DNA from 4 places in the Ancylobacter sp. TW_SC_1 genome. Region 3 is predicted to be linked to each of the others. Evidence: predicted binding sites of a transcription regulator. Region 3 holds the regulator's gene; each other region holds the start of a gene.

Region 1 (7,378 bases), 1.3 Mb from region 3:
GCCCGAGCAGCATGTCGAACAATGGCAGGCTGAGCACCGCCGCGCTGGCGATCACCCAATAGGCGGCGATGCGGTAGGCCCGGTCCGAGGCGCCGCGGAAGGCGCGCGCCCCGGCATACAGGCCCAGCGCATAGGCCGGCCCGAGCAGCAGGCTGAGCCGGCCGACCTCGGCGGTGAACATGCCGCTCACCGCATAGGCGGCCCCGCTCGCCAGCGTCACCAGCGCGAAGAAGCCGAAGAGATTGGCGCGCACCAGTCCCGAGGGCTGGCCGCTGCCGAGCCAGTAGGCCACCACAGCCGGCCCCGACATCTGCGCCGCGCCGCCGCAAAAGCCGGCGATGGCGCCGACGCCGAGCGTGGTCGGCAGGTTGTGCCGGCCGGTGTGGCGCCAGCCGGACACCAGCAGCACGAGCAGGCCGAGGCCGAGCAGCGCCAGTCCCCAGCGCAGCACCAGCGGATCGGTATGCTCCAGCACCCACACGCCGGCAGGCACCGCCAGCACCGCGCCGGCCGCGAGCGGCGCCACCTGCCGCCAGATGCAGGCCCGCAGCGCCGGAAGCAGGAAGGGCAACGTCATGAGGGTGTCGATCACCAGCAGCGACGGCGCCGCTACGCGCGGGCCGTAGGCGGCGCTGACCAGCGGCACGAAGATCAACGCGCCGCCGAAGCCGGAGAAGCCGCGGGTGACGCCGGCGATGAGCGCGGTGAGCAGGGCCCAGACGAGGGCCGGATCGAACGGCATGGGGGAACCGGGGAGGGCGGCACGTCGTCGTGGCGTGCGCGGCGAGACCTAGCTCCGCCGCCATGGGTCGTCAACACGGTTGGCGATCGAACGCGCCGATCCATCATCTTTCGCGAACGTGGCCATTCGCAAAACGCATTTGCGCTCACGGGTCGCGGGCGCCACATTCAGCCCGACTCGGCCGCCCGGCGGCCCCTCTCTCTTTGCGCCGCCACGGCGGCCGGAATCCGATCATGGACAAGCCCATCTCCCAGGCCGCGCTCGGCGCCGCGGATGTTCCTCGCTTTTCCGACCGCGTCGTCGGCGCTGCCTGCGCGCTGCTCGCCATCACCATCTGGGGTGGCTGGATCGTCTCGACCCGCCATGCCGTGCACGGCCACCTGTCGCCGGCGACGGTCGGCTGGTTGCGCTTCGTGGTGCCGGCGGTCGTGCTGGCGCCCGCCTGGTGGCAGGTCGGCGTCATTCCCCGAAAGGGGCTGAAGCCGTTCCTCGTCTGCTTCATGGGGCTGGGGGCGTTCTTCTTCCTGATCGTCGGCAACGCCATGCGCTTCGTGCCGGCGGCGGATGTCGGGCCGCTGCTGCCGGGCACCATGCCGCTGATCGTGGCGCTCGTCTCCGTCGTGTTCCTGCATGAGCGGCTGGGGTGGCTGCGGGCGCTCGGCTTCGCCGCCATCGCGCTCGGCGTGCTCACGCTCGGCGGGCGCGGCGTGCTGTTTCCGCAGGACGATGCCTGGCGGGGGCATCTCCTGCTGGTGACGGGCGCGACGCTCTGGGCCTTCAGCACCGTCGTCTTCCGCAGCACCGGCATGAAGCCCACGCAGATCGTCGGGCTCGCCGGGCTGTGGTCCGTCGTCCTGCTCACGCCCTGGGGTCTGCCCGGCGTGATCGGGGCGGTGGCGAGCGGTTACGGCCGGGAGGTGCTGTTCCAGCTCCTCATGCAGGGGCTGCTGTCCGGCGTCATCGCGCTCGTCGCCTATGGCGTCGCCATCGAACGGCTCGGTTCCTCGCGCGCGGCCGCCTTTACCGGGCTTGTGCCGGCGCTGGCGGCGCTGCTGGCCGTGCCGGTGCTCGACGAGCATCCCGACACCGCCGCCATTATCGGCGTGGTGGCGACCGGCATCGGCGTGGTGCTGGCGAGCGGCGCGCTCAGCGGGCGGCGCTAGTCCGGCGGCGCCGTCAATGCTTCGTCAACCATGAATGGCATCCCGGCCCCGCCGGGCCATCCCGTGCCGCTTCGCCCCTAGGCGTTCGTCCTTTGTTCGGGTACGCCCTAGGGGATGGCGCCGTCTCCGATTCGCATTCTCGGGCTTGATCCGGGCCTCCGCCGCACCGGCTGGGGGGTGATCGAGTCCGTCGGCACGCGGCTCACCTACATCGCCTGCGGCACGGTGATGCCGCCGGAGGAGGGCGGGCTCGCCGAGCGGCTGGCCTGTCTCCACACCGAATTGATGGCGGTGCTGCGCCGTTTCGCGCCGGACGAGGCGGCGGTGGAGGAGACCTTCGTCAACGTCAACCCGGCCTCGACGCTCAAGCTCGGCCAGGCGCGCGGCGTGGTGATGGTGACCCCGGCGCTGGCGGGGATTCCGGTTTCCGAATATGCGGCGCTGCTGGTCAAGAAGACCGTGGTCGGTGCCGGCCGCGCCGAGAAGGCGCAGATCCGCATGATGATGAAGGTGCTGCTGCCGCAGGCGGATTTCGAGACCGACGACGCGGCGGACGCGCTTGCGGTCGCCGTCACCCATGCGCAGCATCGCGGAATGGCGGCCATGAAGGCGCGGGTGGGCGTGCGATGATCGGAAAGCTCAAGGGGGTCGTCGACAGCTATGGCGACGACCATGTGATCCTCGACGTGCACGGGGTCGGCTATCTCGTGCACTGCTCGGGGCGCACGCTGCAGGCGCTGCCGGCCGCCGGCGAGGCGGCGACGCTGTTCATCGAGACCTTCGTGCGCGAGGACATGATCCGCCTCTACGGCTTCGTCTCGCCGGCCGAGAAGAGCTGGTTCCTGCTGCTGCAGAACGTGCAGGGCGTCGGCTCCAAGGTGGCGCTGAACGTGCTCTCGACGCTCTCCCCGTCGGAACTCGCCAATGCGGTGGCGCTGGGCGACCGGGCGATGGTGGCGCGCGCCAACGGCGTCGGCCCCAAGGTCGCGGCGCGCATCGTGGCGGAGCTGAAGGACAAGGCGCCAGGCTTCGCCGATGTCGATCCGGCGGTGGCCAGCCTGTCCGCCCAGCTCGAGGATCGCAAGGCCCCCGCGCCGGTGGCGGACGCGGTCTCGGCGCTGGTCAATCTCGGCTATGCGCCGCTCCAGGCGAGCGCCGCCATCGCCGGCGCGCTGCGCGAGGCCGGTGAAGAGGCCGATACCGCCCGGCTGATCCGGCTCGGGCTCAAGGAGCTGGCGAAGTGAACGCCAAGCGCCTCGTCGCCCCGGACAAGCGCGAGGAAGACCTCGCGGAGGCCTCGCTGCGGCCGCAGAACCTCGCCGAGTTCGTCGGGCAGGAGCAGGCGCGCGCCAATCTCGACGTCTTCATCCGGGCGGCGAAGACGCGTGGCGAGGCGCTCGACCATGTGCTGTTCGTCGGCCCGCCGGGGCTCGGCAAGACCACGCTGGCGCAGATCGTGGCGCGCGAGCTGGGCGTCGGCTTCCGCTCGACCTCCGGGCCGGTGATCGCCAAGGCCGGCGACCTCGCGGCGCTGCTGACCAATCTCGAAGAACGCGACGTGCTGTTCATCGACGAGATCCACCGGCTCAACCCGGCGGTGGAGGAAATCCTCTATCCGGCGATGGAGGACTACGAGCTCGATCTCATCATCGGCGAGGGCCCGGCGGCGCGCTCGGTGAAGATCTCGCTGTCGAAGTTCACCCTGGTCGGGGCGACGACGCGCTCGGGGCTGCTGACCACGCCGCTGCGCGACCGTTTCGGCATCCCGATCCGGCTCAATTTCTACACCGTCGACGAGCTGGAGCTGGTCGTCACGCGCGGCGCGCGGGTGCTCAACATCCCTATCTCGAAGGACGGCGCGCGCGAGATCGCCCGCCGCGCCCGCGGCACGCCGCGCATCGCCGGGCGGCTGCTGCGCCGGGTGCGCGACTTCGCGCTGGTGGGCGGCAGGGACATCATCGACCGCGCCGCCGCCGACCATGCGCTCGGCCATCTCGAGGTCGATGGGCTGGGGCTCGACCAGATGGACCGGCGCTATCTCACCGTCATCGCGATGAATTATGGCGGTGGTCCGGTAGGGGTGGAGACCATCGCCGCCGCGCTCTCCGAACCGCGCGACGCCATCGAGGAGATCATCGAGCCCTATCTGGTGCAGCAGGGCTTTCTCCAGCGCACGCCGCGCGGCCGGGTGCTGACCGCCCACGCCTTCAAGCATCTGGGCATGGCCGCGCCGTCGAGCGTCAACCAGATGCCGCTGTTCGACGAGGGCGAGGATTAGACCCTTTGCGCGCCGCGCCATCGACGCGGCCTCCGGCGTGATGTAAGTCCCCTTCACATGAGCTGGTCCCGGAACGGCGGAGAATCGCGCGGCTATCATCACGGCAACCTGCGGGAAGCCCTGATGAAGGCGGCGCTCGAGCTGATCGCGGAGAAGGGCGCCGTCGGCGCCACCTTCGCCGAGGCGGCGCGCCGCGCCGGGGTCAGCCCGGCCGCGCCCTACCGGCATTTCCGCGACCGCGACGAATTGCTGGCGGCGGTGGCGGCGGATGGTTTCGAGCACTTCGCCAAGGCGCTGGAGGCGGGCTGGAACGAGGGGCGGCCGACGCCGGTCGAAGCCTATGAGCGCATGGGGCGGGCCTATCTCGCCTTCGCCCGCCAGCACGCGGCGGAATATGTCGCCATGTTCGAATCCGGCCTGCCCAGCGAAGCCCATCCGGCGCTGTCGCAGGCCAGCCAGCGCGCCTTCGGCGTGCTGCGCGAGGCGGCCGATGTGCTGGTCGCCTCCATGCCGGCGACGGGCCGCCCGCCGGCGCTGATGGTGGCGCTGCACACCTGGGCGCTGGCGCACGGCGTCGCCTCGCTGTTCGGCCGCCCCGACGGCTCGCGGCGCAAGCTGCCGATGGAGCCGGACGACCTCCTTGAGGCCGCATTCCTCGTCTATCTCCGGGGCCTTGGCGCGCCCGCGGACTGAGGCGGCGCCCAGGCGGCCGATGGCGGCATTCCGATTTTGATGGGTGGATTATTGACAAGCGGCGGGGCTGTACCTACCTATGTAAATGTATTTAACATTAACCGACGCGGCCTCGGCCGTCCGGTTTGAACCCAGGAGCGGACGCCATGGAGCTTGCGCAAAAGCTCGACAGTTACGGCAAACCCGCCTGGATCGCCCTCACGGTCCTCGGCTTCATGGCCTGGTGGCCCCTGGGCTTGGCGATCCTGGCTTTCACCATAGGGAGTGGACGGATGTTTTGCGGTGGCAGGCGCGGCTTCGGCCGCTGGCAGGAGGAGGGCGCGGGCGCCCTTCGCAATTTCGGTGGCCGCTTCGGCCGCGGTTTCCCCCCGAGCGGCAATCGCGCCTTCGACGAATATCGCGAGGAGACGTTGCGCCGGCTCGAGGACGAGCAGAAGGATTTCAGGTCCTTCCTCGACCGCCTGCGGCAGGCCAAGGACAAGGCGGAGTTCGATCAGTTCATGACCGATCGCCGCAACCGCCCCGCGCCTGCGCCCGAGCCGTCCGCCGACCCGCAGAGCTGAGCGATTTCGACGCTTTCCGGCCGCGCCCCTTGGTTCGCAAGGGGCGCGGTTCTTTTTTTGCGGCGCGGTCTCGTTTATGAGGGGCGCCATGAACGAGCGCCCCGATCCCCTGTCTCCCGATGTCCTGAAAGCCGATCCCTTCCTGCATCTGGCGGGACGGCTGGTGCCCGGTGGCCATGTGCTGCCGGTGCGGGTCTATTACGAGGACACGGACTTTTCCGGCATCGTCTACCACGCCAACTACCTGAAGTTCATGGAGCGGGCCCGCTCCGACCATCTGCGCCTGATCGGCGTGGTGCAGGGCGAACTGTTCGGCGAGGCGCTGGCCGAGGCGCCGGGCTTTGCCTTCGTCGTGCGCTCGATGGAGCTGCAGTTCGTGCGCCCGGCGCGCATCGACGACGTGCTGGAGGTTCACACTAGCCCGGTCGAGGTCGCCGGCGCCTCCATCACCCTCGCCCAGAAGGTGAAGCGCGGCGAGGAACTCATCGTCGAGGGCAGGGTGAAGGTGGCCTTTGTGGCGCAGGGGCGCGCCCGCCGCATTCCCGACGCGCTGCGTGCCGCCATGAAGGCGGCGCAGGGGGAGGCGCCGCAGCCCTGAGGCGCGGCGTCGGTAGCACGGCACCCTCTATTTCTGTTGCGATGCGGCAACGCTAACCCGGCATTAACCTTAATACGGTGTTGTATCGGGCGGCTGCGGGAGCGGTCCGACGTCGATCGCCCAAGTTTGGACAGAGTCGGTCGGTTGATGACGGACGCGTCCCCTCAGCAGCCATGCTGGGCATTCGCCGCTGTCTCGCAGCCGATGCGCGGCGGTATTGCGACCCTTAGTGATCTGGCAGGATTGGCCTAATGACGCTGAAGAAGCTTCTATTCGCGGTGATGCTGTTTTTCGCGGCATCGGCGTCATTCGCTTACGCCCAGAACGCGCCGGCGCCCGTCAACGGCGCGCCGACGGCGCAGGTCGACGCGGCCGCGGCGCCGGCCCCGAGCGGCGCGCCGGTGGCGTCCGCGGGCGCTGGGATGGGCAGCGCCGATCTCTCGCTGATCGGACTGTTCCTGCAGGCCCATCTGGTCGTGAAGTTCGTCATGGCGGGCCTCGTCCTCGCCTCTGTCTGGGTCTGGGCGATCATCATCGACAAGACGATCCTGTTCCAGCGCATGAAGAGCCAGATGGACCGTTTCGAGACCACCTTCTGGTCCGGCCAGAGCCTGGAGGAGCTGTACCGCTCGCTCTCCTCGCGCCCCAATCACGCGATGGCGGCCATCTTCGTCGCGGCGATGCGCGAGTGGAAGCGCTCCTATGAGGGCGGCGCGCGCTCGCTGACCGGCCTGACGCAGCGTCTCGACAAGGTGATGAACGTGACCATCGCCCGCGAGGTCGAACGGCTGGAGAGCCGTCTGCTGGTGCTGGCGACCGTCGGCTCGGCCGGCCCCTTCATCGGCCTGTTCGGCACGGTGTGGGGCATCATGACCGCCTTCCAGTCGATCGCGGCCTCGAAGAACACCAGCCTCGCGGTTGTGGCGCCGGGCATCGCGGAAGCCCTTTTCGCGACGGCAATCGGCCTTATCGCCGCCATTCCCGCGACGATTTTCTATAACAAGTTCATCTCGCAGGTGAATCGGCAGGCGGCACGACTGGAAGGCTTCGCCGACGAGTTCTCGGCCATCCTGTCGCGCCAGATCGACGAGCGGGGCTGACACGCATGGGGATGTCCTCAGGAGGCGGCGGAGGCGGCTGGCATTCACGGCGTTCGCGTCGCCGTGGCGGCGGCGCCGTCATGTCCGAGATCAACGTCACGCCGATGGTCGACGTGATGCTGGTGCTGCTCATCATCTTCATGGTCGCCGCGCCGATGCTCACCGTCGGCGTGCCGCTCGACCTGCCGCAGACCGAAGCCAAGGCGGTGCCGCAGGAGAACGAGCCGCTGGTGATCAACAT
Region 2 (7,378 bases), 2.1 Mb from region 3:
GGTCAGCCAATAGACCTTGGAGCTGCCCTTCGCCGCCGCGTCGGCCCTGACATGGCCGATCAGCGCCCGGCCGAGCCCCTTGCCGCGCTGGCCGCCATCGACGAACAGGTCGTTCAGATAGCAGACATCGCCCACCGCCCAGGTCGAGCGGTGGAACAGCCAATGGGCCAGGCCCACCGCCTGCCCGTCCGCGTCGACGGCGATAGCTCCATGCACCGCTTCAGCGGGATCGTTGAGGCGCCGCCACGTGGTCCCGGTCACCTCCGCCGGCAGGTCGACCTCATAGAAGCGCTGATAGGCCTGCCAGAGCGGCAGCCAGAGCGCGTAATCGTCCGGATTAAGCGGGCGGATCGCGCTCATGCCAGCACCGTGCCCGCGGAAAGGTCGCTGCCGCGCAGGAACTCGTCGGCCGCCAGGGCCCGGCTGCCCGCCTTCTGCACCTCCACGAGCCGCACCGCGCCCTCGCCGCAGGCAATGGTGAGCCGGTCGTCCAGCAGCGTGCCGGGCACGCCCTCCCCTTCCACCCGCGTCGAGCGCAGCACCTTCACCCGCGTGCCGGCAAGGTCGAACCAGGCACCGGGAAACGGCGAAAGGCCGCGTATATGGTCGTGCACCGCCCCGGCCGGCTTCGACCAGTCGATGCGGGTCTCGCTTTTGTCGATCTTGGCGGCGTAGGTGACGCCCTCTTCCGGCTGCGGCGTGAAGGACAGAGCGCCGCGCTCCAGCGCCGCCAGCGCGCGCACCATCAGGTCGCCACCGACGCTCATCAGCCGGTCATGCAGTTCGCCCGCCGTCATGTCGGCGCCGATGGCGACGCGCTCGACGAGGCCGACCGGGCCGGTGTCGAGCCCGGCTTCCATCTTCATCACCGCGACGCCTGTCTCGGCGTCGCCGGCCATCACGGCACGCTGGATCGGCGCGGCACCGCGCCAGCGCGGCAGCAGCGAGGCGTGCAGATTGAGGCAGCCGAGCGTCGGCAAATCGAGGATGGTCTGCGGCAGGATGCGCCCATAGGCCACCACCACGGCGGCATCGGCCTCATGCGCGGCGAAGGTCGCGGCGGCTTCCGGCGTGCGCAGCGTCGCGGGCGTGAGCACCGGAATGCCGAGCCGCTCGGCCGTGCGATGCACCGGCGAGGGCACCGTTTCCAGCCCACGCCGCCCCGCAGCGGCCGGCGCGCGCGTATAGGCGGCGACCACCTCGTGACCGCTGCCGACGATCTCGGCCAGCGTCGGCACCGCGAAATCGGGCGTGCCCATGAAGACGATGCGCATGAGAACTCCCGGTGGGTAGCGAAGGGCGAAGCGATCGGCGGCGGGGTCAGACCCCGTCGCGCTCCCTGTCCTTGGCGAGCTTGGTGAACTTCTTCACCACGCGGTCGCGCTTGAGCTTGGAGATGTGGTCGATGAACAAGACGCCGTTGAGATGGTCGATCTCGTGCTGCACGCAGGTGGCGAGCAGGCCGTCGGCGTCGATCTCGCGGATCTCGCCATCGAGGTCCATGTAGCGCACCCGCACGCTGGCCGGACGCTCGACATCGGCATAATATTCCGGGATCGACAGGCAGCCTTCCGAATAGACCGACATGTCGTCGGAAGCGGCGATGATCTCCGGATTGATCAGCGCGAGGGGACGCTTCTCCCCGGCCTTCCCGTTGCCCTTCTCCTCTCCCCCATCCTGCTCCTCGGCCTCGCGCGGGCCGAGATCGACCGTGACGATGCGCTCGGGGATGCCGACCTGCACCGCCGCCAGCCCGATGCCCGGCGCGTCGTACATGGTTTCGAACATGTCCTCGACGATGGCGCGCACGCGGGCGTCGACCCGCACGATGGGGTCGGAGATCAGCCGCAGCCGGGAATCCGGGATGATGACGAGAGGGCGTATTGACATGCCGTCCAGATAAGCGTTGCCCCGTCCGCGGTCAACGGAGAGCTTGCGCGGAAAAGGCAACGTGTTCACGCTACGTTCGCGCCCTTGTCCGAATCTGCTAGAAGGGCAGGATGGATCAGGTTCTCGTCGTTCTCGGCTCGCATCCGGTGACGCTGGCGCAGGCGCTCGCCGGCGCGGCCGCGCTCGCCTTCCTCCTGCTGATGGCGGTCCTGCGCGCGGTCTCGCGCAGTGCCCGGCAGAACGCCGCCGAGGCCGACGAGCAGGCCCGCCGCGCCGACGAGATGGAGGAGCGGCTCGCCGAACTCGCCCGTACCCAAGCGGAAACCATCGGCCGCATGCAGTCCATGACCGAGGTGCTGGCGCAGCGCCAGGGCGATCTCGCCCGCGCCGTCGCGGAGCGGCTCGACGCCTCCAGCCACCGCATGGGCGAGAGCCTCGCGCGGGCCAGCGAGGCGACGCACGAGAATCTCACCAAGCTCAATGAGCGCCTCGCCCTGGTCGACCAGGCGCGGGCGAGCCTGGGCGAGCTCTCCGGCCAGGTGATGAGCCTGCGCGAGACGCTCTCTAACAAGCAGGCGCGCGGCGCCTTTGGCGAGGGGCGGCTGCAGGCGATCGTCTCGGACGCACTGCCGCGCGACAGCTTCGCCTTCCAGCACACGCTGTCCAGCGGACGGCGCGCCGACTGCGCGATCTACCTGCCCGGCGACAAGCGGCCGCTGCTGGTCGATTCCAAGTTCCCGCTGGAGGCCGTCACCGCCTTCCGCGAGGCGCGGACGCCGGAAGCCCGCAAGCCGGCCGAGGCGCGGCTGAAGGCGGATGTCGGCAGGCATGTGAAGGACATCGCCGAACGCTATCTCGTCAGCGGCGAGACGCAGGACGTGGCGCTGATGTTCGTGCCCTCCGAATCCGTCTATGGCGAACTGCACGAGCATTTCGACGACGTCATCCAGCAGGCCTTCCGCGCCCGCGTCATCCTCGTCTCGCCATCGCTGCTGATGCTGGCGGTGCAGGTGGTGCAGGCCATCTGCAAGGATGCGCGCATGCGCGAGCAGGCCGATCTCATCCGCGCCGAATGCGGCAAGCTGGTCGCCGACGTGATCCGCCTGCGCGACCGGGTCGGCAATCTGCAGAAGCATTTCGGCCAGGTGAACGAGGACGTGGCGCAGGCGCTCACCTCCGCCGACAAGGTGGCCAAACGCGGCGCGCGCATCGAGCAGCTCGAATTCGAGGGCGCAGTGCGTCCGGCCGACGAGCCGATGACCGACCTGCTGCCGACCCCGCTCGGCCTGCGCGGCGCGGCGGAATAGCGCGCCCGCCTTTAATCCCTCCAATTCGCAGACGCTGCGCTTTCTGATAGTCTGATAGAATCCTTCTATCGTGCCCGCGTCAGGAAGCGTCCCGCGTGATCGACCGTTTCGAACTTCTGCTCGCCCTCGCCAAGGAACGCCATTTCGGCCGCGCCGCCGAATCCTGCGGCGTCACCCAGCCCACCCTCTCGGCCGGCCTCAAGCAGCTCGAGGAGCAGCTCGGCGTGCGCCTGGTCGAGCGCGGCTCGCGCTTCATCGGCTTCACGCCGGAGGGCGAGCGCGCGCTGCAATGGGCGCGCCGGGTGATCGGCGACGTGCGCGCCATGCGCCAGGAGATCGCCGGCATGCGCAAGGGCCTCGCCGGCCATCTGCGCATCGCCGCCATCCCCACCGCCATGCCGATGCTGTCCGAGTTGACGACGCCCTTCCACGAGAAACACGCCGATGTGCGCTTCACCCTGATCTCGGCCAGTTCCAACGAAGTGCTGCGCCTGATCGAGAATCTGGAGGCCGATGCCGGCATCACCTATCTCGACAATGATCCGCTCGGCCGGGTGAAGACCGTGCCGCTCTACCGCGAGGGCTACCGCTTCCTCACCTCCGCCGACGCCCCGCTCGGCGACCGCGCCAAGGTGACATGGGCGGAGATCGGCCAGGTGCCGCTGTGCCTGTTGACGCCCGACATGCAGAACCGCCGCATCGTCGACAAGCAGCTCGCCGAGTCCGGCCACGCGGTCGCGCCCATGCTGGAAGCCAATTCCACCATCGCGCTGCTCTCGCATGTGCGCACCGGCAAATGGGCCAGCGTCGTCGCCAACACGCTGGCCGATGTGTTCGCCTTCCCCGCCAGCATCCGCTCCATCCCGATCGAGGGGCCGGAGGTGCTGCACCAGATGGGCCTCGTCGTGCTCGACCGCGAGCCGATGACGCCGATCGTCACGGCGCTGCTGGCCGAAGCGCGCGCCATCGCCCCGGCGCTGTCCCAGCGCATCTGAGGCCCGTCCCGATCAGGACGAACCGATCCGCCGCGACCACCCGCGCCGCGGCCTCTTCGGCGTCATGGCGGCCCATGCCGCCGGGCGAACCGCAGCGCCTCCCGCAAGCAACGGAACAGACTACGCACCAATATGCGAATGAACTGGCTGGTATACGGTTCCCTTTTCAAGAACAACCAGCGAATCGTGAATGTGAATGCCGGTACAATTCGCGCTGACGGTCGGATGTATCAATTTCCGTCCATGGTACCAGCGATGCATATCGTCGAACAGATCCCTGACATAATTGAAGAAATTGCCCCTGGCGCGGTATCCGCCACCATATTCGCGCCAATAGGCCGTATGCAGATCCTCGATCATATAGATCCCGCCATCATTCAAATGGCCGAACAGGAACTCCAATGAAACGGGAATATGCTTCATGTGGTGGCTTCCATCGTCGAGAACGATGTCCACACCACCCATTTCGGCGATGACGGATTGAAGGAACGCCGGGTCATCCTGCGATCCTATGCGCACCTGCCCGGCAATCCCGTCAAATTTCCGGCAGGTCGGATCGATATCAATTCCATAAATGATCGCGTCGGGGCCGAAATATTTTCGCCACATCTCCAGGCTTCCGCCCTTGCTTACCCCGATTTCCAAAAATCTTATATTCTTCCCTCTGAAATCTGCAAAATATCTATCATACAGAGGAATGTAATGGTGCCACTTATGGACAACCCCGCTTGTGTTTCCTGCAAAGAAATCAACTAGATCTCCTTTATATCTATATTTACGATATATATCGTCGCTCACGGAATCGTTTGTAGAAAATGAAAGACTTGAAAGATCGAAGCGTTGTAGTATTTTATTAACGAACTCACGTGTTGTTTTCCACAAACTATCCGGGACGAACGGCTTTACAAATTCTTTTACGCTCATATCACCATCCCTCACCCAGGATAATATTTACCTCTCTCCGCATCACAAGGGATCGAGATATATTCAACAATCATTTCAGACCGGAAGAGGAAAAGCGACACGACTCTCGGCCGCCTGAAGCATAGGCGCGCGACACACCAATACAAGGGAGATGTGACGAGGCAGGGCCGTGCCCGCGCGCGCCATCGCGCCTTCAGCCTCGACGGGAACCTTGTCGGTCCTTGGTGGTTGTCGTGGCAACGCGGCGGCGGCCCCTTACCCGGCGCCGCTACATAGAGCGGAGGCCGTCCATGCTGGGTTGGGCCCTTACCTTTCTCGTCATCGCGCTGCTCGCGGCGGTCCTCGGCTTCGGCGGGATCGCCGGCACCGCGATCGAGATCGCCAAGATCATTTTCTTCGTTGCCATCATCCTGTTCATCGTATCGGCCGTCATCGGCATGGTGCGCGGCCGCTCCGGCCGGGCGCCCTGACCGCCCCTGCCATTGCAACGGCGACGACGACGGGAACGGACGGCTTTTCAGGAAGGCGGATCAGGCAGGCGACAGGGCCCGCTCCCCGCGGGAGGGCCCGCGATCAGGCGCGTCCGACTGTCAGGCACGCTCGGAGGCGAACACCGCGCGCGTCGTCTTGTCGGGACCGAAATCCTCGTCATTCTCGATGGCGAGCAGTTCGCCGAGCCGCTTGCGCGCCCGGTTCACCCGGCTCTTGATGGTGCCGACCGCGCATTTGCAGATGTCGGCGGCCTCCTCATAGGAAAAGCCCGACGCGCCCACCAGCACCAACGCCTCGCGCTGGTCCGGCGGCAGCCTGTCCAGCGCGGTACGGAAATCCTCGAAGTCCAGATGGGTGGTCTGGTCGGGATTGCTGGTCAGCGTCGCCGCGAACGCGCCGTCCGAATCCGGCACCTCGCGGCGCCGCTTGCGATATTCGGAACGGAACAGATTGCGCAGGATCGTGAACAGCCACGCGGAGAGATTGGTGCCGGGGCGGAAGCTCGTGATGTTGGCGAAGGCGCGCAACAGCGTCTCCTGCACCAGATCGTCGGCGCGGTCGACGCTGCCTGAGAGCGATATGGCAAACGCCCGCAGGTTGGGAATCGCGGCAATGATGTCATCGCGCAGCGTCGGGGCGAACTTGCTCACCGCCGCCCTCCGCCCCCGCCCTCGGGCGTGTCGTCCGCCTTGTCGAGTTGCGCCAGAAGGTCCATGAATCGATCCGGTACGCCCTGGCGCACCACGTCGTCATACATGGCCCTCAGATGCTGGCCGATCTTGGACTGGATGTCACTTCCGAGCGCGGAAAGGTTGTTGCCGCGTCCGGGCGCTTGCGCGAGCGCGTCCGCGATTGCGGACGGGCTCTCGGACTGATCGTCATTCATAGGCTTTTTTCCCGACATTGAGCCTCCGGCTGCAAAAGGGAGGACGGCTCCGTCGCTTCGTACCCATCCACAACGAGCCAGCGAGGGAACGGTTCCGAAAATAATCCGAATTTCGGCTAATTATTTACGCCAGTCTGGAACCTCATGCGTCGCGATGCGTTAACGAACGCTTCACAGTCGCAGCTTCGGGGAGACGCAAGTGAGCACTTCTCAACTTGTCGCACAGCACCTGCCTTTCCTGCGCCGCTACGCGCGCGCGCTCAGTGGCAGCCAATCCGCCGGCGACGCCTATGTGACGGCCCTTCTCGAAACCCTCATCGCAGCCCCCGGCACGCTGGACCGCGAGGTGGATCCGCGCGTCGCGCTCTACCGTCTGCTTACGCGCCTGTGGGACTCGGTGACGCTCAACGCGCATGTCGAGACGGCGCCGGTGCAGATGCAGGGCGAACGTCGCCTCAGTCACATCACCCCGATGGTGCGTCAGGCCTTTTTGCTGGTCTCGCTCGAGGGCTTCAGCGAGGAGGACGCCGCCGCAATCCTGTCCATCGACGTGCCGACCCTTCGCAACCTGGTCGAGGATGCCGGGCGCGAACTGGCGGCGGAAATCGCCACCGACGTGCTGATCATCGAGGATGAACCCTTCATCGCCCTCGACCTCGAAGGGCTGGTCGAGGGTCTCGGTCACCGCGTGACCGGCATCGCCCGCACCCATTCGGAAGCGGTCGAACTCGCCCGTCGCAAGGCACCGGGGCTGATCCTCGCCGATATCCAGCTCGCCGACGGTTCGTCTGGCCTCGATGCCGTCAACGAACTGATCGAGAAGACGGAAGTTCCGGTTATCTTCATCACCGCCTATCCCGAGCGCTTCCTCACCGGCCAGCGCC
Region 3 (7,378 bases):
GCATTGGTGAGGTGGTCGTCGCCGCGGATGATGTGGGTGACGTTCATGTCGTGGTCGTCCACCACCACGGACAGCATGTAGGTCGGCGTTCCGTCCGAGCGCAGCAGCACGAGATCGTCGAGATCCTTGTTGGGGATGACGACGCGGCCCTGCACGAGGTCGTCGATGACGGTCTCGCCTTCGGTCGGCGCACGCAGGCGGATGGCGGGCTTGCGGTCGGCCGGCGCCTCCGAGGGGTCGCGGTCGCGCCAGCGCCCGTCATAGCGCGGCGGGCGGCCCTCCCTGCGGGCGGTCTCGCGCATCTCCTCCAGCTCGGCGGGCGAGGCATAGCAGCGATAGGCGCGGCCCTCGGCGAGCATCTGCTCGACCGCCTCGCGGTGCCGCTCGGCGCGGGCGAACTGGTAGACGACGTCGCCCGACCAGTCGATGCCGAGCCATGTCAGCCCGTCGATGATGGCGTCGATGGCTTCCGGCGTGGAGCGCTGGCGGTCGGTGTCCTCGATGCGCAGCAGCATCGTGCCGCCCTTGGCGCGGGCGTAGAGCCAGTTGAACAGCGCGGTGCGCGCCCCGCCGATGTGCAGGAAGCCGGTGGGCGAGGGGGCGAAGCGGGTAATGACGGTCTCGGACATGTCTCTTCCGTCTTGCGCCGCATGAGGGGCGGCGTCGAAGCATGGCGGGCGCGGACGGTGCGTGTACCATAGCTGTACGACGCGGGAAATGTGCGGCTTGGCCCGCCGCCCGTGCGACACGCGCCGCGCGGGCGGCGGGGGCAGGGGCGTTGACGGCATGCAGACGCCGCAGCAGCACCGACCGGGCGAAGGCGCGTCCGCGCGAGGGCGGACGCGTGCGACGTCGCGCGCGGCGGCGCGTGCGGCCGTGCTCGCGGCCGGAGGGCCGGCGCTGCGCGCCGCCTCCCATGGCTGGCCGCGCGTGCCGGCCGCCGCGCTGGGCGGGTGGCTGGCCGGTGCCCTGACGCGGGAGCTCGACGACCGGCGCGGATTTCTCTTCCTGCCCATCGGCTTCGCCGCCGGGGCGGCGCTGTATTTCGGCGCGCCGCACGAACCCCTGCTCTATGCCGGGCTCGTGCCGGCGGCAGCCTTCGCCGGGCTCGCCGTGCTGGCGCGTGAAAAGCCTTTCGGCTTCCATCTTTTCGCGCTGCTGGCGGTGATGGCCGCCGGCTTCGCAATAGCCGGCCTGCAGGTGCAGCGCATGGCGCACCCGCTGCTCGGCGAGGCGGTCAACGCGGTCGAGGTGAGCGGCTTCGTCGAGGCGGCCGAGCAGCGCCCGCGCGGCAGCCGCATCACCCTCGCCGTGACCGGTTTCGGGCGTCCGCTCACCGAGCCGCCGACCCGCGTGCGGGTGACGCTGCCCGGGCGCGATCCCCCCGCCGTCGGCGCCCATGTGCGCGTGCGTGCGACGCTCGGGCCGCCGCCCGGCCCGGCCTATCCCGGCGGCTATGATTTCGGCCGGGCGATCTGGCTGGAGGGCATCGGCGCGACCGGCTACGCGCTCGGCAAGGCGCAAGCCAGCCCGCCGCCCTATCCGCCGTCCTGGGGGCTGGCGATCGCCACCTGGCTCGACGGGACGCGCCGGGCGATCGCGACGCGGATCCGCGCGGCCTTGCCGGGCGAGAATGGCGGCGTGGCCGTGGCGCTCGTCACCGGGCTGCGCGACACGGTGGCGGAGCCGATCGAGGAGAGTATGCGCATCTCCGGGCTCTCGCACGTCCTGTCCATCTCCGGCCTGCACATGGCGCTGGTGGCGAGCACGGTCTTCTTCCTGGCGCGGGCGCTGCTCGCGCTGGTGCCGGAGCTGGCGCTGCGCCATCCGATCAAGGCTTGGGCGGCGCTGCCCGCCCTGCTGTCGGCGACCTTCTACCTCATGCTGTCCGGCGCGGCGGTGCCGACCCAGCGCGCCTATGTGATGACGCTGCTGGTGCTGGCGGGTGTGGTGATGGGGCGGCCGGCGCTCACCCTGCGGACGCTGGCGGTCGCGGGCCTCGTCCTGATGATCCTGGCGCCGTGGGCGGTGCTCGATCCCGGCGCGCAGATGTCCTTCGCCGCGACGCTCGGCCTGGTGGCGGCCTATGAGCGCTTCGGCCATCTCATCGGCGCGCCGCCGGGCGGCGGGAGCCTCGCGCGCTGGCTCGGCGTCCCGGCGCGCTACCTCGCGGCGCTCGTTCTCGCCTCGCTCGCGGCGGGACTGGCGACCGCGCCCTTCGCGGCGTTCCATTTCCAGCGGCTGGCACCGTTGAGCCTCGTCGCCAATCTCGCCGCGATGCCGGCGGTGTCCTTCGTCGTGATGCCGGCCGGACTGGCCGGCGCGATCCTGATGCCGTTCGGCTGGGATGACGTCGCCTGGCGGGGCATGGGCTGGGGGCTCGACGTGATGGTGCGCGTCTCCGACGTCGTCGCGGGCCTGCCCGGCGCCGATCGCGGCCTGCCGGCGATGCCGATGGCGAGCCTCGTCCTGTTCAGCCTCGCGCTTGTGGTGCTCTGCCTCGCCCGCACCCGGCTGGTCCTGCTGGCGCCGGCTTGCGCGGCCGCGGGCATCTGGGCGGCGGCGACCGAGCCGCGGCCCGATCTGCTGGTGGATACGCAGGCCCGGACGGTGGCGGTGCGCGGGCGGGACGGGCGCCTGATGGTGATGGGCGACGGCGACAAAGGTGTCGCCAGCCGCTTCGCCGTGGAGCAATGGCTGAACGCCGATGGCGACCGCGCCCGCGTCGGCAGCGCCGATCTCACGCGGGGGGGCGCCTGCGATCCGCTCGGCTGCACCCTGCCGCTGCCGGGCGGCGGGCTCGTGGCGCTGTCGCGCCAGCGCGATTCACTGGAGGATGATTGCCGCCTCGCGGCCGTGCTGGTGACGCCCTTCGCCCCGCCCGACGCCTGCGCCGCCACGGTGATCCATCGCGACGACCGCCGCGCGATCGGCGGACTGGCCGGCTATCTCACCGCGGAGGGCGAATGGCGCATCGTGCCGGCGCGACCGCCCGCGGGCACACGACCCTGGGAGCCGAAACCGCCGGAACCTCGCATCCCTGTCCATGCACGGGAGGTCATGCCGCGAGCCGGAGCGGCTTCCAGCGCCGGGCCGGACGCCGACCGTGTTCGAAAAGAATCCGCGCACCGGCGCGATGCGGAAGATGCGGATGCCGGCGTGAGCGCAGCGGATGCGGAAGGCGATGAAACACCGCCCCGCGCGGATGTCGGTATATCCGGCGCCGCTGCCACCGGGCCCGCCGAGCGCTCACCGGCCGCCGAAGAGCAGGCTCAGTAGCGGCGGAACAGCCCGACCAGCCGGCCCTGGATGCGCACGCGGTCCGGGCCGAAGATGCGCGTTTCATAGGCCGGGTTGGCGGCTTCGAGCGCCACCGAGGCGCCCTTGCGGCGCAGGCGCTTCAGCGTCGCTTCCTCGTCGTCGATCAGCGCCACGACGATCTCGCCGGTATTGGCCGAATCGCATTTGCGGATCAGCGCCAGATCGCCGTCCAGAATACCGGCCTCGACCATCGAATCGCCGCGCACCTCTAGTGCGAAGTGCTCCCCGCCCGACAGCATCTCCGGCGGCATGCTGATCGTGTGGTCGCGCGACTGGATGGCCGAGATGGGGGTGCCGGCGGCGATGCGGCCCATGACCGGGACCGACACGACGCGCCGGTCGTCCTCGTCCTCGACCGGCGGGCGTCCCCGGCCGAGATTGCCCTCGATGACGTTCGGCGCGAAGGGGCGGGCGGGCCTGGGCGGCTGCGCGTCCTCCGGCAGGCGGACGACTTCGAGCGCCCGCGCCCGGTTGGGCAGGCGGCGAATGAAGCCGCGCTCCTCCAGCGCCGTGATCAGCCGGTGGATGCCGGACTTCGACCGCAGGTCGAGCGCTTCCTTCATTTCCTCGAAGGAAGGCGGCACGCCGTCCTGCTGGAGGCGTCCATTGATGAACAGGAGCAGCTCATGCTGTTTGCGGGTGAGCATACGGAGAACCCCGTCTGCCGGCCGTTGCCGGAATGAAACAAATCACGAACAAAAGACTATCCGTTCTTATTGTGTTCCACAATGGGTAAAGGGATCGCTAAATGTCCGGCGCGACGTGAAAAGCCGGCGGCGCGCGGCCGGATTTCGCCGGCCGGGCGGCACCAGAGGCGCCAATGGCGGGTCGCGCGGGCGAATCAGACGGTCTGGGCGTACTGCTCGTAGGCGTCGTGGACGATGGCGATGTGGCTGCGCATGGCGCTCGCCGCGCCGTCGCGGTCGCCGCGCAGAATCGCGGTCGTCACCCGGTCATGCTCGATATGCGACAGGGCGAGGCGCCCGAGCGCGCGGAACTGCGCGCGGCGGAAGGGCGAGAGGCGCCGGCGCGTGCCGACGGTGATCTCGATCAGATAGTCGTTGTGGCTGCCGGCATAGATCGAGGTGTGGAACTGCTCGTTCGCCTCGCGATAGGTGGTGAAGTCGCCCTGCCGCATCAGCTCGCCCATGTCGGCATGCAACTGCTCAAGCTGCCGGCGCTCCTGCGGCGTCATGTTGAGCGCGCTGAGGCCGGCGCACAGCGCCTCCAGCTCGGCCATCACCTCGAACATGTTCTGCAGCCGCTCGACGCTCGGGCGCGCCACGACGGCGCCGCGATGCGGGCGGGCGTCGACGAGGCCGGAGGCGGTCAGCTCGCGCAGCGCCTCGCGCACCGGCGTGCGCGACACGCCGAAGCGTCCGGCGAGCGCGGTCTCGTCGAGCGCCGTTCCGGGGGGAAGCAGGCCGCGCGTGATCTCGTCGGCGAGCTGCATGCGCAGCTCCTCGGCGCGCGTCACGCGCCCGCGCCGTCCGACTGCGGCGGGCGGTTCGAGCGGGAAACGGATGGGCAGCACCGACATGAGCGACACGAAACCAGAACGAACAGAGCCAGGACCATCTCCGCCTCATGCATCATTAGCGGCCCCGCCGGGCTTCACCAAGCCCCGCCCTTCACGGTCCGTCGCAGGTAGGCGCGGGGATGGGTCACGGGGCGGCCGGATCGTCGATGATGCTGACATGGGCGGCGACGACCTTCCAGCCTTCCGGCGTACGCATCCAGGTCTGCATCTGGCGGCCGAGCCGGCCGGGCGCGCTCGCACGGCGGAACAGGGTGGAGGCGACGGCCATGTCGCGTCCATAGGTGGTGATCACGGTTCCCTCGAGCGTGCGCTCCAGCCCGACCGGGGAGCGCGCGGCGCGGAAGGCGCGTATCGCCTCGATGCCGTAGAGAATCTCGCCCCCGCCATAGCGGATGGTGCTGGGATGATCCCAGAACAGATCATCCAGCCCGGCCACGTCGTTGCCGACCAGCGCCCGCTCGTAGCGGTCGAACACGGCGCGGACCTCGTCCAGCACCTCGGGATCGTTGATGTCCATCCGCCGCCCTTTGCCCCTGCCGGTCATTGCATTGAGCACACAGGCAGGCGCGGCCGCGGTCAATCCTCGAACGGCAGAATTTCGCAGGGGTCGCCGGCGCGCCCGGCCGGCGCGTGCGGGCGGCGCACCAGCAGCACGTCGGCGCGGGCGAGGTTGCGCAGCATGGAGCTGTCCTGCACGGGGAGCGGGCGCACCACCGGCAGCCCGTCCTCGTGACCCACGATCTCGGCGCGCTGGAAGTCCATGCGCTGCTCGTTGGCCCTCACCTCGGCGCCGAGCCGGGCCGGCTTCAGCTGCGGCCGCGCGGGCACCGTCAGGCCCTGCAACGTCTTGATCAGCGGCGCGAGGAACAGCAGCGCGCAGACATGGGCGGAGACCGGATTGCCCGGCAGGCCGAGCACCAGCGTGCGCGGGCCGGCGGCGCGTCCGAACATCAGCGGCTTGCCGGGGCGCAGCGCGATCTTGTGGACCGCCAGCGCGACGCCCTGCGCGGTGAGGGCGGGGGCGATGAGGTCGTGGTCGCCGACCGAGGCGCCGCCGGTCGTCACCAGCACGTCGAAACCGCCGTCGAGCGCCGCGCGCACGCCCTGCTGCGTCGCCGCCATGTCGTCCGGCAAGATGCCGAGATCGGTCACCTCGGCGCCGGCGGAACGCGCCAGCGCGGCGACCGAATAGATGTTGGAGACGATGACCTGATGCGCCTCGGCGCCGGTGCCCGGCCGCACCAGCTCGTCGCCGGTGGAGAGCAGGCCGACGCGCGGGCGGCGGGCGACGTCCACCATCGCGACGTCGGCGGCGGCGATGAGCGCGAGATCGCGCGCGTGCAGGCGGTGGCCGGCTTCCAGCAGCGTCTCGCCGCTCGCGAAATCGCCGCCGGCGCGGCGGATGTGGCGGCCCGGCGCTGTCACCTCGGTCATGGTGACGACAGCGCCGTTCCGGGCGGTGTCTTCCTGGATGACGACGGCGTCGGCGCCTTCGGGAACGACGGCGCCGGTGAAGATGCGCACCGTGGTGCCCGGCGCGACATGGCCGCGAAAGGGGCGGCCGGCGGCGGATTCGCCGATCAGGGTGAGGTCGGCGGGCACGCGCGCGGCATCCTCGGCGCGCACCGCGTAGCCGTCCATGGCGGAGACGTCGGCGCCCGGCGTGGTGCGGCGGGCGATGACGGGGGCGGCGAGCACGCGGCCCGCGGCCTGTTCCAGCGGCACCGGCTCGCCGTCGAGCGGGCGGGCGGCGGAGAGAAGGAGCGCCAGCGCCTCCTCGACCGGCATCAGGGCCATGTGCGCCTCCGCTATTCGCCCTGCCAGTGGCCCGAGCGGCCGCCGGACTTTTCAAGCAGCCGCACCGCCTCGATGCGCATGCCGCGATCCACCGCCTTGGCCATGTCGTAGACGGTGAGGCAGGCGACGGAGACGGCGGTCAGGGCTTCCATCTCCACCCCGGTCCGGCCGGTGGTGCGGACGGTGGCGCGCACGGTCAGGCCGGGCAGGGCGGTGTCGGGCTCGATCTCGACCGCCACCTTGGACAGCAGCAGCGCGTGGCAGAGCGGGATCAGCTCATGCGTGCGCTTGGCCGCCATGATGCCGGCGAGCCGCGCCGTGCCGATCACGTCGCCCTTCTTGGCGTTGCCGGAGAGGATCAGGTCGAGCGTGGCCGCTTCCATCCGCACCTGGCCCTCGGCGATCGCGACGCGGTCGGTCGCGGCCTTGTCGGCGACATCGACCATGTTGGCGGCGCCGGTGGCGTCGAGATGGGTGAGGCGGGGCTCGTCGGTCATCGCTCAGCCGGCCGCGCGGGCGAGGGCGGAGGGCGCCAGCAGCGCGCTTGTCGCCGCCGCCACGTCGGGCTGCCGCATCAGGCTCTCGCCGACGAGGATGCTGTTGATGTTCACCCGGGCGAGGCGGGCGATGTCGTCGGGGGTGAAGATGCCGCTTTCGCCGACGATGACGCGGTCCGCCGGGATGCGCGGGGCGAGGCGCTCGGAGGTTTCCAGCGTCACC
Region 4 (7,378 bases), 2.2 Mb from region 3:
GCTTGGCGGGCCGAACATCGCGGAGACGATCTGGGACATGATCGAAGCCAAGCGGCGCTGAGGGACGACGGGGATCGTTCCGGATCCAGAACGAGAACGGCATCGCCTCGGTTTCGAGACGGTGCCGCGTGTCGTCAGCAAGTTCGGTGGGGTTAGTGGACGCTGAGCGTCACCAGCTCGTTCTGCATCGCGCTGGCGAGGGCCGCTTCGCGGCTGTCGGTCAGCATCATCGGCGTGCCGTCGGCGGCATGCAGGGTGAACAGCGTCAGCCCCGGCGCGAGGCGCGCCTGCGGAAACAGCTCGGCCGCCTCCTCGGAGCGAATCGTGCGCACATAGGCGATGTGGCCGCCGCCGAGATTGGCGAAGGCTTCCGGCGTCAGGGCGCCGGCCAGCGCAGAACCGGCGGAACCGGGGTCGATGTGGAATTCGTTGGTCATGGTCCGCGACTCCTTTTCGCAGCTGTCGAGACCGGCTTCGGGCTCCCTCATTCGTCGCTCGCTATGGCGATACGCCGAACGATGCGTTCCGGTTCCGGCCGGACCAGGTCGACCGAGAGAAGGCCGTTCTTCAGGTCGGCACCCAGAACCCGCATGCCATCGGCCAGCACGAAGGTGCGCTGGAACTGACGGGCGGCGATGCCACGGTGAAGAAACACCCGCTCCGGCTCCTCGGCCTGGCGGCCGCGGATGACGAGCTCCTTTTCCTCCACCGTCACCTCGAGCTGTTCCCGGGTGAAACCGGCAACGGCCAGGGTGATGCGGAGTCTCTCCGGCTGGTCCGGGGGAATCACCCGCTCCACATTGTAGGGCGGATAACCGTCCGAACCTTTCATGACCCGGTCGAGCGCCCGCTCGACCTCGTCAAAGCCGAGCAGGAAGGGGCTCGACAGCGAGGGAATACGCGACATGCTCCCAAAGTCCTCGTCTAGAAGCGACTTTGTGTGATGGGACCCGGTGAAGGCATCCCGTTGCGCTAGGATATGGGCGAAGGGGACGGGGTGCGCAAGGCAGGCCGGCGCGGCGGCGCGAAAAGGCCGTGCGCGATCGAATGGCCGGGCTAATGCGAAAACCTTGGGGGTACGGGGCGGCGGCGGACCACGCCGCGACCGGCGCAGCGGATCGCGGCGCGCATCGGTGTCACCAGCGATGGGGACGGGTTCAGGCGGCGTGACGCTCGCCATTCACCCCGAAATGATCGAGATAGCGCGGGCTGATGCGCTCGACCGGCAGCACGATCAGCACGTCGGTGGTGCCGAACTGGCGGTCGATGACGGCGCCGCGGCCGATCTGCGCGCCCAGGCGCAGATAGCCCTTGATGAGCGGCGGCAGCTCGGCGAGCGCCGCCTTGGCGTCGAGCGCTTCCACCGCCATCAGGTCCATCGCGGTGGCGCGGGGCGCCAGCGCGTTCGCCGACCATTCCGGATCGGTCGGCGCGAAATGGTGCAGGAAGGCGAGCGGGCGGGCGAGCTTGTGCGGATCGACGCCTTCCAGGCTGGCGCAACCGAACATCACGTCGATGCCGTGGCGGCGCACATAGGCCCAGATGCCGTGCCAGAGCAGCTCCACCGTGCGCTTGTTGCGGTAGGAGGCGAGCACGCAGGAGCGGCCGAGCTCCAGAAAACGCCGGTTCGGGTGACGCGCCAGCAGGGGCGCGATGTCGAACTCGCCGGCGGTGTAGAAGCCACCATGGCGCGCGGCGATCTCCTGCCGCAGCAGGCGGTAGGTGCCGACCACGCGCGGCACGCGCCGGCCGCGCACCGTGCTGCAGGAATCGTGGTCGAGCACCAGGAGGTGGTCGCAGAAGCTGTCGAAGGCGTCGAAATCGCGCCGCGCCAGGCGCATGGCGGCGGCCGGCGCGGCCGACATCTCCTGGTAGAAGACCTCGTAGCGCAGGCGCTGGGCGCGCCGCACATCGGCCGCCGTGACCGCGAGGCGGACTTCCAGCGCGCCGATCCGCCCGAGCGTCACCGGGCCGCGCTCGCCCCGGCTTGCGCGATGGCGCAGACCCGAATAGGAGCGCAGCGCGGGCATGAAGCGCGAGGGCGTGAAGGCGGCGGGCACCAGCCGCAGCGGCGCGGGTGCCATGCCATGGTCGGGACCAGCCGATCCGGGCGTGAGGGATTTCAGCCGCGCCGGCGTGAAGAAGCTGCGCAGGGCCGCCAGCCCGGGAGCCGCATAGGCGGCAACGCGTGCGCCCGGTGGCGTTTCGACAGTCCCGTCGGCGAGCATCTGCGTCATGAACGGCCCCTCACCCTCATCGCATTATAGCCTTTTATGACAGGAATCACATTTCTCAGACGCTCATGTGACAGCGCGACCGCATGACGTTGCGCACGGTCGCGCCGGCCGCGGCTGCGAGAGGCCTTTCGCAAGGGAAAGACGGAGCCTTCCGCCGGGAAAACCGCCGTGCCACCGGGCCGCGCCTGTGCATTCCGGATCGACGCTTCGCCGCCATCCGCGGCTCCCGTGCCGCCCGCCTCAGGCTGCGGCGGCGGCGCGGTCGGCGGCGGCGCGGTAGGCGAGCGCCTCGGCGAGATGACCGCGGCCGACCGATTCGGCGCCCGCGAGGTCGGCGAGGGTGCGCGCCACCTTGAGCACGCGGTGATAGCCGCGCGCGGAAAGCCGCATCAGCCGGGCGGCGTCGGCGAGCAGCGCCGAGCCCTGCGCGTCGGGTGCCGCGATATCCTCGAGGATCGGCCCGCTTGCCTCCGCATTGGTGAACAGGTCGGGCCGGCCGAGCGCCAGATAGCGCTCACGCTGGAGGTGCCGCGCCTCGGCGACGCGAACCGCGACGGCCGCGCTCGGCTCGGACGGCCCCGGGCGCACGAGGTCCACCGCCGCAACTGCGGGCACATCAAGATGCAGGTCCAGCCGGTCGAGGAAGGGACCCGACAGCCGCGCCTGATACTCGCTGGCGCAGCGCGGCCCGCGCCGGCAGCTGTGCCCGGGCTCGCCCGCCCGCCCGCAGCGGCAGGGATTCATCGCGGCGATGAGCTGGAAGCGCGCGGGATAGGCAACGCGGTGATTGGCCCGGGCGATCACCGCTTCGCCGGTTTCCAGCGGCTGGCGCAGCGAATCCAGCACCGCCGGGGCGAATTCCGGCAGCTCGTCAAGGAACAGCACGCCATTATGGGCGAGCGACACCTCGCCGGGCCGCGCCCGCATGCCGCCGCCGACCATCGCCGCCATGCTGGCGGAATGATGCGGCGCGCGAAACGGCCGGCGGCTGGTCAGCGCGCCGCCCTGCAGCGCGCCGGCGACGGAGGCGATCATCGAGACCTCGAGCAGCTCGGACGGGGTGAGCGGCGGCAGGATCGAGGGCAGGCGCTGCGCCAGCATCGACTTGCAGGCGCCCGGCGGGCCGCTGAGCAGCAGGTTGTGGCGGCCGGCGGCGGCGATCTCCAGAGCCCGCTTGGCGGTCTCCTGCCCCTTTACCTCGGCGAGGTCGGGCAGCACGCCGCCGCCGCTCTCCAGCCTCGGCTCGGGACGGCTGAGCGTCTGCCGGCCGGCGAAGTGATTGACGAGCTGGATCAGCGAGAGCGGCGCCAGCACCGGCATGTCCGGGCTTGCCCAGGCGGCTTCCGGCCCGCAGGCGGCGGGGCAGATCAGCCCATGGCCGCGCGCATTGGCGCCGATGGCGGCGGGCAGCACGCCGGCGACCGCGGCGATGCGCCCGTCGAGCGCGAGCTCGCCCACCACGGTGAAGCCGTCGAGCGCGTCCGTGGGGAGCGCGCCGATCGCCGCCATGAGGCCGAGCGCGATCGGCAGATCGTAGTGGCTGCCTTCCTTCGGCAGGTCGGCGGGAGCGAGATTGACGGTGATGCGCTTGGCCGGCAGGGCGAGGCCGGAGGCGATGAGCGCGGCGCGCACCCTCTCCTTCGCCTCGGTGACGGCCTTGTCGGCCAGGCCGACGAGGTTGAAGGCCGGAAGACCCGGGCTCACCTGGACTTGAACATCGACCGGGCGCGCCTCGACGCCCTCGAAGGCCACTGTCGCCACGCGCTGGACCATGCCCGCCCCCCGGCTCAGTCCGCGCGACGCCGTCACGGCCTCCGTCGCGGATGACGGCAGATTAAGGCGTCGCCACGCGACGTCAAGAACATTCAGGGAACAAATGTCCGGGTTTCTGCCGCAACGGAAACGAAAGGTCCGAGCCAGAGTTACGATAGAAAAATTCTATCAAGGAACGGAACACCCGAATTGATTTCGCTTCCGCCGCGTACGATCCTTACCTTTGGAAAATTCTAAAAGAAGGCCCGGGAGAAATGCCGCATTACGAACCCTGGAGCGAAGAGCGCGCCCGCGCGGTGATCGAGGAGTTCTCTCACCTCGAAGGCCCGCTGATGCCCATGCTCCATGCGGTGCAGGAGACGTTCGGCCATGTGCCGGACGCGATCGTGCCGATGCTGGCCGAGATGCTGAACGTCTCGCGGGCCGAAGTCCATGGTGTCGTGACCTTTTACCACGACTTTCGTCACGAGCCGGCCGGCCGGCATGTGCTGAAGCTGTGCCGTGCCGAAGCCTGCCAGGCGGCGGGCGGCGACGCGCTGGCCGACCATGCCGAGCACCGGCTCGGCTGCAAGCTGGGCGAGACCACCGCGGATGGCCGCGTCACGGTCGAGCCGATCTATTGTCTCGGCCTGTGCGCCACCGCCCCCTCGGCCATGCTGGACGGCCGCATCGTGGCCCGGCTCAACGAGCGTCGGCTCGATGCCCTGATCGAGGAGGCGCAGTCGTGACCACCAATTCCGTGACCATTCGCATCTACGTTCCCAAGGACGCCTGCGCCATCGCCTGCGGCGCCGACGAGGTGGTCGCCGCCATCGAGGCCGACGCGCTCAGGCACAAGCAGCCGGTCGAGATCGTGCGCAACGGTTCGCGCGGCATGCTCTGGCTGGAGCCGCTGGTCGAGGTCGTGACCGCCGAGGGCCGCATCGGCTATGGCCCGGTGGACGCGGGCGATGTCGACGGCCTGTTCGAGGCCGGCTTCCTCGCCGGCGGGGCGCACGGCCTGCGCATCGGCAAGCCGGAAGAGCACCCCTTCCTGGCCCGCCAGACGCGCCTCACCTTCGCGCGCTGCGGCATCATCGACCCGGCCTCCTACGCCGATTACCGCGCCCATGGCGGCTATCGCGGCCTTGAGCGCGCGCTGACGCTCGGCCCGGCGGAGATCATCGAGGAAGTCAAGAAGTCGGGCCTGCGCGGGCGCGGTGGCGCCGGCTTCCCGACCGCGATCAAGTGGAAGACCGTGGCGGACGCGAAAGGCGACCGCAAATACATCGTCTGCAACGCCGACGAGGGCGACAGCGGCACCTTCGCCGACCGCATGATCATGGAAGGCGACCCCTTCGAGCTGATCGAGGGCATGACCATCGCCGGCATCGCGGTGGGCGCCACCAAGGGCTATGTCTACACCCGCTCGGAATATCCGCACGCCATCTGGGCGATGGAGAAGGCGATCGAGGTGGCGCGCGCCAACGGCATGCTCGGCGCCAACATCGCCGGTTCGCCCTACAGCTTCGACATGGAAGTGCGCATGGGCGCCGGCGCCTATGTGTGCGGCGAGGAAACCGCCCTGCTCGACAGTTTGGAAGGGAAGCGCGGCACGGTGCGCGCCAAGCCGCCACTGCCGGCGCACAAGGGCCTGTTCCAGCAGCCGACCGTCATCAACAACGTGCTCTCGCTCACTGCCGTGCCGCATATCCTGGCCGATGGCGGCGAGTTCTACGCCAATTTCGGCATGGGCCGCTCGCGCGGCACGATGCCGATCCAGATCGCCGGCAATGTGAAGTTCGGCGGCCTGTTCGAGACCGCCTTCGGCATCACGCTCGGCGAGTTGGTCAACGACATCGGCGGCGGCACCGCCTCCGGCAAGCCGGTCAAGGCCGCGCAGGTCGGTGGCCCGCTCGGCGCCTATGTGCCGACCTGGCAGTTCGACCTGCCCTTCGACTATGAGGCCTTCGCCGCGAAGGACGCGCTGATCGGCCATGGCGGCATCGTCGTGTTCGACGAGAATGCGGACCTCGCCAAGATGGCCCGCTTCGCCATGGAGTTCTGCTCCGTGGAGAGCTGCGGCAAGTGCACGCCCTGCCGCATCGGGTCGACGCGCGGCGTCGAGCTGATGGACCGCATCATCGCCGGCGAGCGCGTCGAGGCCAATCTCGCGACCCTCACCGACCTCTGCCAGACCATGAAGCTTGGATCGCTTTGCGCCCTTGGCGGGTTCACCCCCTATCCGGTGCTGAGCGCGCTGAACCATTTCCCCGAGGATTTCGGCGCGCCGCCGCGCCACCTCGAAGCCGCTGAATGAGGAGGACGCAACCCATGTCACTCGTCCATGAGATCGACTACGGCACGCCTGCTCCCAAGACCGACAAGATGGTGACGCTCACCATCGACGGGATGGAAGTGTCGGTGCCGGAAGGCACCTCCATCATGCGCGCGGCGATGGAGATGGGGACGCAGATCCCCAAGCTCTGCGCGACCGACTCGCTGGAGGCGTTCGGCTCCTGCCGCCTCTGCCTCGTCGAGATCGAGGGCCGCAACGGCACCCCGGCCTCCTGCACCACGCCGGTGGCGCCGGGCATCAAGGTCCACACCCAGACCGCCCGCCTGGCGCAGCTGCGCAAGGGCGTGATGGAGCTCTACATCTCCGACCACCCGCTGGACTGCCTGACCTGCGCGGCCAATGGCGACTGCGAGCTGCAGGACATGGCCGGCGCGGTCGGCCTGCGCGAAGTGCGCTACGGCATGGAGGGCAAGAACCATTTCGCCCCCTCCTCCGAGCTGGTCATGCCGAAGGACGAGTCGAACCCGTACTTCACCTATGACCCGGCCAAGTGCATCGTCTGCAATCGCTGCGTGCGCGCCTGCGAGGAAGTGCAGGGCACCTTCGCGCTGACCATCTCCGGCCGCGGCTTCGGCTCGCGCGTGTCGCCCGGCCAGTCGGAAGCCTTCCTCACCTCCGAATGCGTGTCCTGCGGCGCCTGCGTGCAGGCCTGCCCGACAGCCACCCTCTCCGAGAAGCGCCTGATCGAGATCGGCACGCCCGAGCACTCGGTGGTCACCACCTGCGCCTATTGCGGCGTCGGCTGCACCTTCAAGGCGGAGATGCGCGGCCAGGAAGTGGTGCGCATGGTGCCCTGGAAGGACGGCAAGGCCAATCGTGGCCACAGCTGCGTGAAGGGTCGCTTCGCCTGGGGCTACGCCACCCATCAGGACCGCATCCTCAACCCGATGATCCGCGCCAAGGTCACCGACCCGTGGCGCGAGGTCTCGTGGGAGGAGGCGATCTCCTACACCGCTTCCGAGCTGAAGCGCATCCAGGACGCCTATGGCCGCAAGTCGGTCGGCGGCATCACCTCCTCGCGCTGCACCAA

Evidence for each region. The regulator LexA, encoded in region 3, represses DNA repair genes until DNA is damaged. The targets are predictions, from matches to a motif close to TGTTCNNNNTGTGTTCNG.
Region 1: ruvC (crossover junction endodeoxyribonuclease RuvC) is a predicted target of LexA. The motif match lies at 1,988-2,005, and genes of this name have one in related genera.
Region 2: AC1PZ7_RS00415 (DNA recombination protein RmuC) is a predicted target of LexA. The motif match lies at 1,953-1,970, and genes of this name have one in related genera.
Region 4: AC1PZ7_RS02905 (YifB family Mg chelatase-like AAA ATPase) is a predicted target of LexA. The motif match lies at 4,095-4,112, and genes of this name have one in related genera.

The regions. Positions count from the first base shown of each region.
Region 1 covers NZ_CM166365.1:1,508,414-1,515,791, forward strand. The annotation lists gene AC1PZ7_RS06930 (sulfite exporter TauE/SafE family protein) at 1-742, opposite strand, end outside; gene AC1PZ7_RS06935 (DMT family transporter) at 976-1,905, shown strand; gene ruvC (crossover junction endodeoxyribonuclease RuvC) at 2,020-2,535, shown strand; gene ruvA (Holliday junction branch migration protein RuvA) at 2,532-3,149, shown strand; gene ruvB (Holliday junction branch migration DNA helicase RuvB) at 3,146-4,183, shown strand; gene AC1PZ7_RS06955 (TetR/AcrR family transcriptional regulator) at 4,241-4,876, shown strand; gene AC1PZ7_RS06960 (DUF2852 domain-containing protein) at 5,023-5,439, shown strand; gene ybgC (tol-pal system-associated acyl-CoA thioesterase) at 5,528-6,037, shown strand; gene tolQ (protein TolQ) at 6,460-7,137, shown strand; gene tolR (protein TolR) at 7,143-7,378, shown strand, end outside.
Region 2 covers NZ_CM166365.1:85,076-92,453, forward strand. The annotation lists gene AC1PZ7_RS00400 (GNAT family N-acetyltransferase) at 1-360, opposite strand, end outside; gene fmt (methionyl-tRNA formyltransferase) at 357-1,274, opposite strand; gene def (peptide deformylase) at 1,321-1,890, opposite strand; gene AC1PZ7_RS00415 (DNA recombination protein RmuC) at 2,001-3,197, shown strand; gene AC1PZ7_RS00420 (LysR family transcriptional regulator) at 3,293-4,192, shown strand; gene AC1PZ7_RS00425 (class I SAM-dependent methyltransferase) at 4,313-5,116, opposite strand; gene AC1PZ7_RS00430 (DUF1328 domain-containing protein) at 5,407-5,586, shown strand; gene AC1PZ7_RS00435 (sigma-70 family RNA polymerase sigma factor) at 5,707-6,258, opposite strand; gene AC1PZ7_RS00440 (NepR family anti-sigma factor) at 6,255-6,494, opposite strand; gene AC1PZ7_RS00445 (response regulator) at 6,694-7,378, shown strand, end outside.
Region 3 covers NZ_CM166365.1:2,829,717-2,837,094, forward strand. The annotation lists gene gltX (glutamate--tRNA ligase) at 1-629, opposite strand, end outside; gene AC1PZ7_RS13070 (ComEC/Rec2 family competence protein) at 877-3,279, shown strand; gene lexA (transcriptional repressor LexA) at 3,273-3,968, opposite strand; gene AC1PZ7_RS13080 (GntR family transcriptional regulator) at 4,163-4,861, opposite strand; gene hpxZ (oxalurate catabolism protein HpxZ) at 4,986-5,378, opposite strand; gene AC1PZ7_RS13090 (molybdopterin molybdotransferase MoeA) at 5,438-6,658, opposite strand; gene moaC (cyclic pyranopterin monophosphate synthase MoaC) at 6,670-7,155, opposite strand; gene trpC (indole-3-glycerol phosphate synthase TrpC) at 7,159-7,378, opposite strand, start outside.
Region 4 covers NZ_CM166365.1:628,993-636,370, reverse strand. The annotation lists gene gshB (glutathione synthase) at 1-61, shown strand, start outside; gene AC1PZ7_RS02920 (BQ00720 family protein) at 153-437, opposite strand; gene AC1PZ7_RS02915 (Hsp20 family protein) at 485-907, opposite strand; gene olsB (l-ornithine N(alpha)-acyltransferase) at 1,158-2,237, opposite strand; gene AC1PZ7_RS02905 (YifB family Mg chelatase-like AAA ATPase) at 2,478-4,010, opposite strand; gene AC1PZ7_RS02900 (formate dehydrogenase subunit gamma) at 4,265-4,738, shown strand; gene AC1PZ7_RS02895 (formate dehydrogenase beta subunit) at 4,750-6,309, shown strand; gene fdhF (formate dehydrogenase subunit alpha) at 6,324-7,378, shown strand, end outside.